3 regions of the Rothia sp. 32237D007AR genome follow, and region 3 is predicted to be linked to each of the others. Evidence: predicted binding sites of a transcription regulator. Region 3 holds the regulator's gene; each other region holds the start of a gene.
What was found. The regulator HrcA, encoded in region 3, represses chaperone genes, less so after heat shock. The targets are predictions, from matches to a motif close to TTNGCACTCGNNNNNNNCGAGTGCNAA.
Positions count from the first base shown of each region.

Region 1: a site for HrcA is predicted at 2,078-2,104, ahead of groES (co-chaperone GroES). Genes of this name have one in related genera too.
Region 2: a site for HrcA is predicted at 2,022-2,048, ahead of groL (chaperonin GroEL). Genes of this name have one in related genera too.

Region 1 is NZ_JBPPUO010000008.1:71,305-75,296, forward strand. It holds gene ACED87_RS06690 (glutamate--cysteine ligase) at 1-551, opposite strand, end outside; gene ACED87_RS06695 (THUMP-like domain-containing protein) at 686-1,963, opposite strand; gene groES (co-chaperone GroES) at 2,210-2,497, shown strand; gene groL (chaperonin GroEL) at 2,553-3,992, shown strand, end outside.
Region 2 is NZ_JBPPUO010000002.1:156,289-160,280, forward strand. It holds gene rlmC (23S rRNA (uracil(747)-C(5))-methyltransferase RlmC) at 1-77, opposite strand, end outside; gene groL (chaperonin GroEL) at 227-1,852, opposite strand; gene ACED87_RS02280 (LytR C-terminal domain-containing protein) at 2,187-2,981, opposite strand; gene ACED87_RS02285 (DUF3263 domain-containing protein) at 3,086-3,328, opposite strand; gene ACED87_RS02290 (uracil-DNA glycosylase) at 3,391-3,992, shown strand, end outside.
Region 3 is NZ_JBPPUO010000006.1:67,887-71,878, reverse strand. It holds gene ACED87_RS05575 (16S rRNA (uracil(1498)-N(3))-methyltransferase) at 1-113, opposite strand, end outside; gene dnaJ (molecular chaperone DnaJ) at 123-1,250, opposite strand; gene hrcA (heat-inducible transcriptional repressor HrcA) at 1,297-2,289, opposite strand; gene ACED87_RS05560 (DUF3097 family protein) at 2,465-3,322, shown strand; gene ACED87_RS05555 (DUF4870 domain-containing protein) at 3,482-3,898, shown strand; gene hemW (radical SAM family heme chaperone HemW) at 3,992-3,992, opposite strand, start outside.

The DNA.
Region 1 (3,992 bases), on a different contig from region 3:
GCGAAACCGGTATCTTCACCCTCCCAGAAGGGGGAGGAGGCTGAGAGGGCCAGTAGGTGGGGGTAGAAGTTGGTCAGTCCGTTGAGGACGGGCAGGGCCTTAGCCCGGGAGTTAACTCCGGTGTGTACATGCACCCCGTAAATAATTTGGCGGCGGCCCCAGTATTGGGAGCGGTCTAGCACTCGCAGGTAGCGGTCTTTGTCAACGACTTTTTGGTCGAGGGCTCGTGAGAAGGGGTGGGTGCCTGCTGAGAAGAAGGCGAGGCCTAGCTGGTCTGTGACGTTTTTGAGGACGCTAGTGGCTTGGGTGAGCTGTTCAGCGGCTTGGGCTGGGGTGCGGCAGATGCCGGTGACGATTTCTACGGTGTTGTTCAAGAACTCGCCGGTGATGTGAGCCCGGTTGGTGGCGGGTTCAAGAATATGGGGGTGCTGTTCTTTGAGGAGTGCTAGCACGTGGTCTGCCTGTGAAGCTAGCTGGCGGGTGGTGGGTTCAACGAGGGCAACTTCCCACTCCACTCCAATGGTGGACTGGTCTGAGGGATGGAAAATCATACGCTGGCTCCAGGGTCTCGGTGCGGTGCTGGTTCCATCTTATGGGCAGGGGCTGAAGCAGAAGAATCTAGCTCACAGTATGACATTTTTGGTCAGGTGGGAGTTGTGCATCTGACCAGGTAGCTGACCGTCAGTTAGGCTGGTTCAGCCCAGATTGCTAGCCGCTGGGAGCTCGTTCCCTGCCCGAGGCGGGTCAGAATGAGGGTGGCTTCTTTACCCGCGCCCTTCTTCTTTTTTATCCCGGCAAGGAGTGTGGCCCGTAGCTTTTCAGGGAGCACATCGACGCCCCGTTTTTTAACGGTCAGGGCGGTGATGCCTTCTTCTTTGACCCAGCGGCGGAGCTTCTTGTCGTTCAAGGGCAAGGTACCCAGGACGCGGTAGGCGCGGCCTAGCGGGCTATCAGCGGGGGAATCGGCGGTTAGGTAGGCGATGTTCTCATCGAGCAGGGTTGCCCCAATCGTCCGCGCATAATCTGCTACCAGGTGGGAACGTACCACCGCGCCGTCTGGCTCAATCAGGTAGGTGCCCAGTTCTGTTACTTCAAGAGGCTCTTCAGGGGTGGACGCTGGTGCCGGTGAGGTAAGTTCACCCAGTACCTGCCGGGTGGCGGCGTCCGCACCCAGTACCGTAGCTGAGCGGGCTACGCCGGGTCGGGCTAAACCGTTGAACCAGAGCACTACTTCTACCACAGACCCACCGTGACTGACCCACTCGGCTTCTACCCCATCCGGTATAGCCTCATGGGGTAGGGCCGGACCCAGCTTGACCCCCATGGGGGTGCCTGTGGCCGCTAGCTTCTGCAAGAAGGAAAAGGGCGGGGAGAAGGCCTCTGGGTCAAAAATCCGTGAGGTGGTAGACCCGCTTTCGACCTCTCGGCGTGCCGGGTCTAACCAGAGAGCTGAGATAGGCTCCCCGGTGACGGTGGTGAGCTTTTCAAGCTTGACCTCTTCCACATTGCCCACCAGCACCTGGGCGGTGGGGTAGGGGGAGAGATTATGGGCGGCCAGGCTTGCTGTGATTGGGTCAAGTTCTAGGGATGTCACAGCTAAACCTGCCTGCGCAAAGGCTAGGGAATCTGCCCCTAGGCCGCAGCCTAAATCTGCTACTGAGGCAAGCCCAGCAGCGACAAACCGGGCGGCGTGGTGCTGGGCAACAGCTGCGCGGGTGGCCTGCTCATAGCCAGCCTCGGTGAAAAGCATGTGCCTAGCAGCCGGGCCGAATTTACTGGCTCCTAGGGTGCGTAGGCGGGCCTGGGTGAGCAGGGCAGAGGAATCTTCGGCGCTGATGCCCTGCGCCCTGAGCCTGCTGACCGCCTGGAGGGAGTCTGCGGGGTTATAGGGGGTGAGCTGGTCAAGAAGAGCTAAGTGGTCGGCTGAGAAGGGCTGGGCGCCGGCGCGGGGGAAAGAGGTCATGCACATAAGTTTAGGTGCAAGTTATAGGGCAGAGCAGGCAGGGTAGCGGGTGCGCTGTCTGCGAAACCGGCGCCCTATCTTGCCCACCAGGGGCCCAGAGGAATAAAGTTTTAGTTAGCACTTGACTGCTGATAGTGCTAAAACGGCACCCGGTAACACCGCGACGATACCGGGTAAAACCGACTTAGCACCCTGTAGTCACCCCATAAATTTTACGCTGAGACCCACTCAAAGGAGTACCTCACCATGGCTATCAAGCCCCTCGAAGACCGCATTGTCGTTCAGATCGTTGAAGCAGAGCAGACCACCGCATCTGGTCTGGTCATCCCCGATACCGCCAAGGAAAAGCCCCAGGAAGCTAAGGTCATCGCTGTTGGCCCCGGCCGCATCGACGACAAGGGCAACCGCATCCCCGTTGACGTAGCAGAAGGCGACGTCGTAATCTTCTCCAAGTACGGTGGCACCGAGGTTAAGTACGGCGGCGCCGAATACCTGATTCTCTCAGCCCGCGACGTACTGGCTGTCGTTTCCTAAGTTTTCGCTGTTTCTACCGAAGACAAGACGAAACACAAGAAAGAAGTAAGGATTCATGGCAAAGCAGCTTGAATTCAATGATGATGCGCGTAAGCACCTGCAGGCAGGCGTCGATAAGCTTGCTAACGCTGTCAAAGTAACCCTGGGCCCCCGCGGCCGCAACGTGGTACTTGATAAGCAGTGGGGCGCCCCCATCATTACCAACGACGGTGTATCAATCGCCCGCGAGATTGAACTGGAAAACCCCTACGAAAACCTGGGCGCCCAGCTGGCTAAAGAAGTAGCCACCAAAACCAACGATGTTGCTGGCGACGGCACCACCACCGCGACCGTCCTAGCCCAGGCTTTGGTCTCTGAGGGTCTGCGCAACGTCACCTCTGGCGCTGCCCCCGGCGAGGTCAAGCGCGGTATCGAAACCGCCACCAAGCTGGTTTCAGAGCGCCTGCTGGCTAACGCCCGCGAAGTCACTGGTGAAGAAGTTGCCCACGTGGCAGCTATCTCCGCCCAGTCACCCCAGATCGGTGAACTGCTCTCTGAAGCCTTTAGCAAGGTTGGCCAAGACGGTGTTATCACCATCGAAGATGGCTCGACGACTGAGATTGAGCTTGAAGTGACCGAGGGTATGCAGTTCGATAAGGGCTACCTCTCACCCTCTTTCGTCACCGACCCTGAACGAGCTGAGGCTGTTCTTGAGAACACCGCCATTTTGCTCTACCAGGGCAAAATTTCAACCGTGGCTGAGATTATGCCCGTCCTTGAGAAGATTGTTCAGGCCAAAAAGCCCCTGACCATCATCGCTGAGGACGTGGACGGTGAAGCCCTCTCCGCCCTGGTCATTAACAAGCTCCGCGGCAACCTGGACGTTGTGGCGCTGAAGGCACCCGGTTTTGGTGACCGCCGCAAGGCAATCTTCCAGGACCTGGCTATCCTCACCGGCGGTACCGTCATTACCGGCGAACTGGGTATCTCCCTGGACGCTGTGACCCTGGACCAGCTCGGTTCAGCCCGCCGTGTGACCGTCACCAAGAACAACACCACCATCGTTGATGGCGGTGGCAGCTCTGAGGCTGTAGCTGAACGCGTTGATCAGCTCCGCGCCGAAATTGAGCGCGTGGATTCCGAATGGGACCGCGAAAAGCTCAAGGAACGCCTAGCTAAGCTAGCTGGCGGTGTGGGCGTTATCAAGGTGGGTGCTGCAACCGAGGTTGAAGCCAAGGAACGTAAGCACCGTATTGAGGACGCTGTTTCCTCCACCCGCGCTGCCCTTGAAGAGGGCATCGTGGCAGGTGGCGGTACCGCCCTGGTGCACGCCCTTGCAGCCCTTGATGGTCTTGAACTTGACTCCCATGATGCTCAGGTCGGTGCGGACATCGTCCGCCGCGCCCTGGTGCAGCCCCTGCGCTGGATTGCTGAGAACGCGGGTCAGGACGGCTATGTGGTCACCTCCCGCGTAGCAGAGATGCCCATCGGTCACGGCTTCAACGCCGCAACCGGT
Region 2 (3,992 bases), on a different contig from region 3:
GCTAACTGGTGGGGGTAGGGGGTTTCAATCAGGGAGCATGAGCGGCAGAGGCCGGCCTCGAAGTAGTGGCAACGCATAGCTTCACTATTTTACAGCCCGCAGGGGTAGGCGCATAGGAGGGGTGCCTGGTCTGTTAAAACGCGGAACCGGCACCTGCTGGTGCAGGTGCCGGTTGAGGCAAATACTTCAGGGGCTCAAAAGGTTTCAAGCCCTGGAGTAGGGGTGGTTACATCATGCCGCCCATGCCACCCATGTCGGGGGCGGGGGCTGCTGCTGCAGGTTCGGGCTTATCAGCAACGACGGCCTCGGTGGTCAGGAAGAGACCGGCGATGGAGGCAGCGTTCTGCAGGGCAGAGCGGGTTACCTTGACGGGGTCGTTAATACCTGCGGCCATGAGGTCTTCGTACTCGCCGGTAGCAGCGTTCAGGCCGGTACCTGCAGGCAGGTTGCGGACCTTATCGACAACGACGCCAGGCTCCATGCCAGCGTTGAAAGCGATCTGCTTGAGGGGGGCGTCGATAGCGACGCGGACGATGTTAGCACCGGTTGCTTCGTCGCCAGAGAGTTCCAGCTTCTCGAAGGCCTTAACGCCAGCCTGGATCAGGGCGACGCCACCGCCGGGGACGATGCCCTCTTCAACGGCTGCCTTTGCGTTGCGCACGGCGTCCTCGATGCGGTGCTTGCGTTCCTTGAGTTCAACCTCGGTAGCGGCACCAGCCTTGAGCACTGCAACACCGCCAGCTAGCTTGGCCAGGCGCTCCTGCAGCTTCTCGCGGTCGTAGTCAGAGTCTGAGTTGGCGATTTCGCCGCGGATCTGGGCTACGCGGCCTTCGATGGCGTCAGCGTCGCCGGCGCCTTCGATGATGGTGGTTTCGTCCTTGGTGACAACAACCTTGCGGGCCTGGCCGAGCAGGTCGATGGTTGCGGTGTCTAGGGAGAGGCCTACTTCTTCGGTGATGACCTGGCCACCGGTGAGGATGGCAATGTCAGCTAGCTGGGCCTTGCGGCGGTCGCCGAAGCCAGGAGCCTTGACAGCTACAGACTTGATGGAGCCGCGCATCTTGTTGAGCACCAGCAGGGCCAGGGCTTCACCCTCAACGTCTTCAGCGACGATCAGCAGGGGCTTGCCGGACTGCATGACCTTCTCAAGGACGGGTACAAGATCCTTGACGTTAGAGATCTTGGAGCTAACGATCAGGATGTAGGGGTCTTCGAGGACAGCTTCTTGGCGGTCTGCGTCGGTGACGAAGTAGCCTGAGAGGAAGCCCTTATCAAAGCGCATACCCTCGGTCAGTTCCAGGGTCAGGCCGAAGGTGTTGGACTCTTCGACGGTGATGACGCCTTCCTTGCCAACCTTTTCCATGGCCTGGGCGATGAGCTTACCGATTTCGGGGTCGCCTGCTGAGATAGATGCGGTAGCGGCGATTTCTTCTTCGGTTTCAACTTCCTTAGCTGACTCCAGCAGCTCGGCGGTGACAGCTTCTACAGCCTTTTCGATACCGCGCTTGAGGGAGAGGGGGTCAGCACCAGCGGCGACGTTGCGTAGGCCTTCGCGCACGAGGGCCTGGGCGAGGACGGTTGCGGTGGTGGTACCGTCACCGGCGATGTCGTCAGTCTTCTTGGCGACCTCTTTGACCAGTTCTGCACCAATCTTTTCGTAGGGGTCTTCGAGTTCAATTTCCTTGGCGATGGAGACACCGTCGTTGGTGATGGTGGGTGCGCCCCAGGCCTTCTCCAGTACGACGTTGCGACCACGGGGGCCGAGGGTTACCTTCACTGCGTCTGCTAGGGTGTTCAGACCCTTTTCTAGACCGCGGCGTGCCTCTTCATCAAAAGCAATCAGCTTTGCCATATGGCTTTCGCTCCTTCTGGAACATTCGGGTTGAGCGCGATTCTTCGGTGCCCGCGACGGACGGCACACCCCGGTGTGCTGCCATGGGGCAGGTGGGGTGGGCCTCACCAGAGCATCGCTTCAGGTGTTTTACTCAAGAGCGGTTCGGCCGCTAAACCTAGCACATGATTTAGCAGTCGAAGCCTCTGAGTGCTAATACCAATCTTGGCACTTGAGCGGTAGGGGCGCAAACCTATTGTTCCTTCAAGTGAGCCTTAATCGCCCACAGCGCACAAGTCGGGCAGGCGGAACTGTATTGAGTCCTAGCCCAGTTGAGTTCTGGCCCAGCTGAATTCTAGCCCAGCTGGTAGGTGCCTGTAGCTGTCTCGTAGATGTAGTCACCGGTCGGGTCCAGGTAGAAGGTGGCGGTGGCCGGATCGTAGCTGTAGCGCTCGGTAGTAGTGGGTAGGGCGGGGTTAGTGGCTAGTTCCCCTGCCCCGAGGCCTCCACTCGCAGGAGCACTGGCAGGAGCACTGATGGAATCGCTAGCAGGAACACTGGCAGCGTTTGAAGGTGAAGAGGATACCCCGCCCAGGCTAGCGGGGTCAAAGTCGGACCCAAGCACAAGGTAGATCAGGCCGGTCTCTGCCTGGTAGTCCTGGGCGATGGTGGGCAGGCCCAGGGTATCGGCTATCTCATTGGCTTCTGAGGAGGCTCCCGTGGCGAAGTACACCATGGACTCAGCAGCATAAGCCCCGGCCCAGTTAGCGGTAGAGACTACGCTATAGCCTTCTTCTTCAAGGACTGCGGCAGCCTGGGCGGCAGAACCAGAGGGAGCACTAGAGTTATACACTTCAACCTTCACACTGGAAGGGTCAGTGGTGGGGGTAGGCTCTGGGTTAGGGCTTACCTCAGCGGTGGCAGGGGCTGGGGCAGCGGTATCTGGGCTTGTTGCAGCGTCAGGGGCAGCAGTGCGCGGTGAGACCACATACATGAGGCCACCCACCATAAGGGCCAGCACACCGCTGATAATGATGGCCAGTAGCCCAGCGCGAGAGGTTGCCGTATCGACTACGGCACCACGGTAGGCGCCGCGGCGGGCAGTGCTCTCGTCAATATCGTCGAACTCATCGCGGGGGTAGCGGTTCACAGGCGTCCTCATCATCATGGGCGGTGGCGGGCTTTTAGTTACTAGGGTACACGGGCTTACAGGGCGGTACACGGGCTTACAGGGGAAGGCGCCCCTAGGCCTGATCAGGTTAGGGCATCGCGCTTGAGCCGCAACCGACGGGTCAGCGCCGGTTCAGCGGCAATAGCACGCGGGTTATCAATCAGGGCGTTGAGCTGCTGATAGTAAGCCACCGGGGTAAGTCCCAGGGCGCGGGTAATTTCCTGCTCTTTACTGCCCTGGTATTTGAAGCGTTTTTTCTCCAGCGCGAGAATAGCCGCTTCGCTCTCACTCAGCCCTTCATCAGGTTCACTGCTCTCGCTGCTCATCTGCTCCCTCTCGGTGGTCTAGTCTTAGTAGGGAGAATACCTTACCCCGCCCAAGGAGTGCCGTGTCTGCCCGTCCCCTGCATGAAATTATGTCCCCTGACTGGGCCCAAGCTCTAGCCCCCGTCGAACCCCAAATCCGGGTCATGGGCAACTTCCTCAGGGCAGAACACGAGGCAGGACGCCCCACCCTACCCCCAGGCCACGATATCTTCCGGGCCTTCACCTACCCCATGAGCGAGGTCAAGGTACTAGTGATTGGCCAGGACCCCTACCCCACCCCAGGCCATGCCATGGGGCTTAGCTTTTCGGTCCACCCCGCGGTGCGTCCGCTACCTCGTTCCCTACAAAATATCTACAAGGAACTCCAAACCGACACCGGGATAGTACCCCCACCCCATGGGGACCTCACCGCCTGGAGCGCCCAAGGGGTCATGCTCATGAACCGGGTGCTCACCGTCGGGGCAGGCCAAGCAGGGTCCCACCGCAACCTGGGCTGGGAGCACATCACAACCGCCGCTATCGAGGCACTAGCACAGCGGGGCACGCCCCTGGTAGGCCTGCTGTGGGGAGCGGACGCCCGCAAATGCAAGCCCCTACTGGGCGGCTACCCCTGCGTTGAGTCGCCCCACCCCTCACCACTCTCAGCCTCACGAGGTTTCTTCGG
Region 3 (3,992 bases):
TCCGGACGTTTGACCAGGGCGTGGTGCCCTTCATCGCCGGTAAGGTGCACTGTGGAACCTGGTGTGAGAGCTGCTAGCTCTTCAGGTTCGATGTAGTAGACAGCGTTGCTCATGGGGTCATCCTATTTGAGGTGGTCTTTCAGACGGGAGAAGAACCCGCCTTGCTTGTGGTTGACGGTTTCGCTTACCTGCAGGTCTTCGCCGCGAAGCTCGGAGAACTGCTTGAGCAGGTTCTTCTGCTCCTCGGTGAGGTTGGTGGGGGTGCGCACTTCAATTTGGACGCGCAAGTCGCCGCGTCCGCCGCCGCGCAGGTGGCTGACGCCCAGGTCTTTGAGGGTGATGACCTCACCGGACTGTGTGCCGGTGGGAATCTGCACTTCTTGGGGCCCATCGAAGGTTTCGAGGGTGATGGTGGTGCCTAGGGTTGCGGCTGTCATGGGCACGCCGACGGTGGCAAGGAGGTCATCGTCTTCGCGTCGGAAGGTGGGGTCGGGGTTGACGTGCAGATCAATGTAGAGGTCCCCGTTGGGGCCTCCTGCGGTGCCAGCTTCACCCTGGCCTGTTAGGCGGATACGGGTGCCGTCACTGACTCCGGCGGGGATTTTCAGGATGATGGTCTTCCGTTCACGCACACGCCCTTCACCGTAGCACTCAGCGCAGGGGTGCTTGATGACGGTACCGAACCCGCGGCAGGTGGGGCATTCTACCGGTTGTACTACGGTACCGAGAATCGATTGCACCTGGCGCTGCATATAGCCTTGGCCGTGGCAGGTATCGCAGGTTTCGGGGTGGGTGCCCTCTGCGGTGCCTTCTCCCTTGCAATGGTCGCAGGTGACGGCGGTGTCCACGGTGATGGGTTTTTGGCCGCCAAAGACAGCATCTTCGAGATCGATTTTGACGTTGATGAGGGCGTCCTGCCCCTGGCGTACACGGCTTTGGGGGCCACGGGGGGCTGAGTTGAAGAAGGTGTCGAAGATGTCTTGGAAGCCTCCAAAGCCTCCGCCGAATCCGCCGCCACCACCAAAACCGCTGGCGGTACCGTTTTCGTTACCGGTCTGGTCATAGATGCGGCGCTTTTCGGGGTCGGAGAGCACATCGTGGGCTAGGGAGACGCGCTTGAATTCCTCGGCGGCTTCTTCCGAAGGGTTGATATCAGGGTGGAGCTGACGGGCCTTCTTGCGGTAGGCCTTCTTGATTTCTTCGGGGCTGGCATCGCGGGAGACGCCGAGGGTTTCGTAGTGACTACTCACTGGTTCTCTCTTTCGGTGGACTGGTGTAAAAGGGGCAGGCGCAGGCTTATACCTGAGCCAAAATCTTAGATAGGTAGCGGGCTACTGCGTTGACCTTGGAGACTGTGCTGGTGTAGTCCATGCGGGTGGGGCCAACGACTCCTACGTGGGCGGCTCCCCCAGGCCCGTAGCTACTGGCTACCACTGAGGTTTCAGCCAGGGACTCACTGGGATTTTCAGAGCCGATACTAACTGCAAAGCCGCGCTCGTCGTGCTCCAGGTCGGTCAGTAGTTTAAGGAGGACTACTTGCTCTTCCAAGGCATCAAGCACCGGGGCGATACTGCCTCTAAAATCAACGGTGGAGGCAGCTAGATAGGAGGTGCCTGCAATGAGTACCTGTGATGAGGCGTCTTGGGCGGCAAGGGTCTGCAAGGCCTGCTGGAGGGCACCGTAGAGTGGTGTTTCACTGGCGGACGCTTCTGCGGTGGTGAGATTGTTGAGCGGCCGGTAAGCATAGCGGTCAAGGAGGTATTGGCGGGCTGCTGTAAGTTCTTCAAGGGTATGGGCCACCGTGAGAGTACGCTGGGTGACCTGGCCAGAATCGGTAATAAGAACCAGTAGCACGGTGGTGCTTGAGAGGGACACCAGCTCGATATGGCGAACGGTGGCAGCCGGGCCGGCAGGGTATTGCACCATGGCCACCTGGTGGGTGAGAGATGAGAGTAGACGCACGCTAGTTTTCATCATTTCATCCACGCTTTCGGCGCTATCGAGCAGGGTATGAATTGCTCGTTTTTCGGCCTCTGAAAGGGGTTGTAGGGATGATATTTGGTCAACGAAGAGGCGGTAGCCTTGGTCGGTGGGGACCCGCCCTGCACTGGCATGGGGTGCTTGAATCAGGCCTTGTTCTTCCAGGGCGGCCATATCGTTGCGGACGGTGGCGCTTGAGACCCCCAAATGGTGCCGCTCTAGGAGGGTTTTAGAGCCAACAGGTTCACGGGTGTGCACGTATTCTTCAACGATGGCTTGTAGGACGTGCAAGCGTCTGGGGTGGTTCACGGCACCTCCTGGGCTCATAGGTTTTCTCTGGGGCGAAGAATAATTGCAGGGTTAGGTTAGCACTTGATGGTCTTGAGTGCTAAGTTACCCATTAACTCTAATACCAGTGAACTAGAATCAGAACTCGGTACGCTCATGGCTAATGCCCCTATAAGAGAGAGTGAGAAGCACACCGATGGACTACCGAGACACCTGGGTCCAGGCCGATTTGACCCCACACCGCCCTCCCCTGCCGCAGGTTGCCTTAGCCCCCGGCATGGTGCTTGAGGACGCCGCCACCGGCTTCGTAGGAGCAGCAGTTAAGGTGCGGGCTACGGCGTCCGGCCCTCAGGTAGGTTTGGAAGATCGACGGGGGCGCATTAAGTTCTTCCCCCTGGGCCCGGGCTTCCTGCTTGAAGGCCGCAGCATCAACCTGATTAAGCCTCAGAAGAAGCAGCCTGCATCTACCCGCAAGATTTCCCGGTCGGGCTCAGTGGCTCTTGACGGTATTCAGGCGCGTACAGCGCGGGCCAGTCGCATCTGGGTTGAGGGCGTGCACGATGCTGAGCTGATTGAAAAAGTGTGGGGCCATGATCTGCGGGTTGAAGGTATCGTAGTGGAGCCCCTGCACGGGGTCGATGATCTCGCTGGGGCTGTGACAGCTTTTGGGCCAGCGAGCCACCGAAAACTCGGTATTCTCGTCGATCACCTGGTGGCAGGGAGCAAAGAAGAACGCATAGCACAGCAGGCCATGCAGGTTGCTGGAGCCGGTGATAACGTCCTGATTGTGGGCCACCCCTTCGTTGATATTTGGCAGGCTGTGAAACCCCAGGTGCTAGGCATACAGGCCTGGCCCCAGATCCCTCGGGGAGAAGACTGGAAAACCGGTATCTTGCAGCGCTTTGGCCGCCCAGCCAAGACACCTGAGGACGTCCGCGCCGGCTGGGATGCGATTCTTCAGCGGGTCAATAGCTACACCGATCTTGAACCAACCCTCTTAGGGCCGGTTGAAGAGCTGATTGACTTTGTGACACTCGATGGGCAAGCTGCCTAGACTAAGAGTTTTTTCGGTGTGACTAACATCGTCCTACTCCCCAAAAATTCGTAGGCTTCACATATACCACCCTCCCCCAGCTTTGACTAAAATGATGACCAATGGGTTTAGAACCCCATCTATCACTCATTTGCCCTTCAACCTCAAAGAGAAGAATTCTTGAAGACCGCATCAGCACCTTCCACAACCGCCTACAAGGGGTCATCTGCAACCGCTGCACACCTGTCTGTTACCGCAGACCGCAACATCGCAACTGCTACACACTTGGGGGGCGTGCTAGGCTGCATTCCCGCGGCCGTCATCTACTACCTCTACCGAGGCCGTGGCCCCTTCACCGAACAAGAATCCCGTGAAGCCCTAGACTTCACCCTGCTACCCACCCTAGTGCTGGCAGCCTCTATTGTTCTCAGCAACATTCCGGGCATCGGCTGGCTCTTTGGGCTAATCGCAGCCCTCACCTGGACCTACCTTGCCATCTCCTCCCTGCGTGCCGGTATCAGGGTAAACCGCGGCAACCCCTACCAGTACAAGAGCAACACTCATCTTTTCAGCAAGCTCACCAGCCGCAAGAAATAGGCAAGGAAGCTTCTACAACCCAAAGGGGGCAGTGTAACTTAGCTAAGTCACACCGCCCCCTTTTTTTTGCTATCTCTTTACTGATACGCGAATC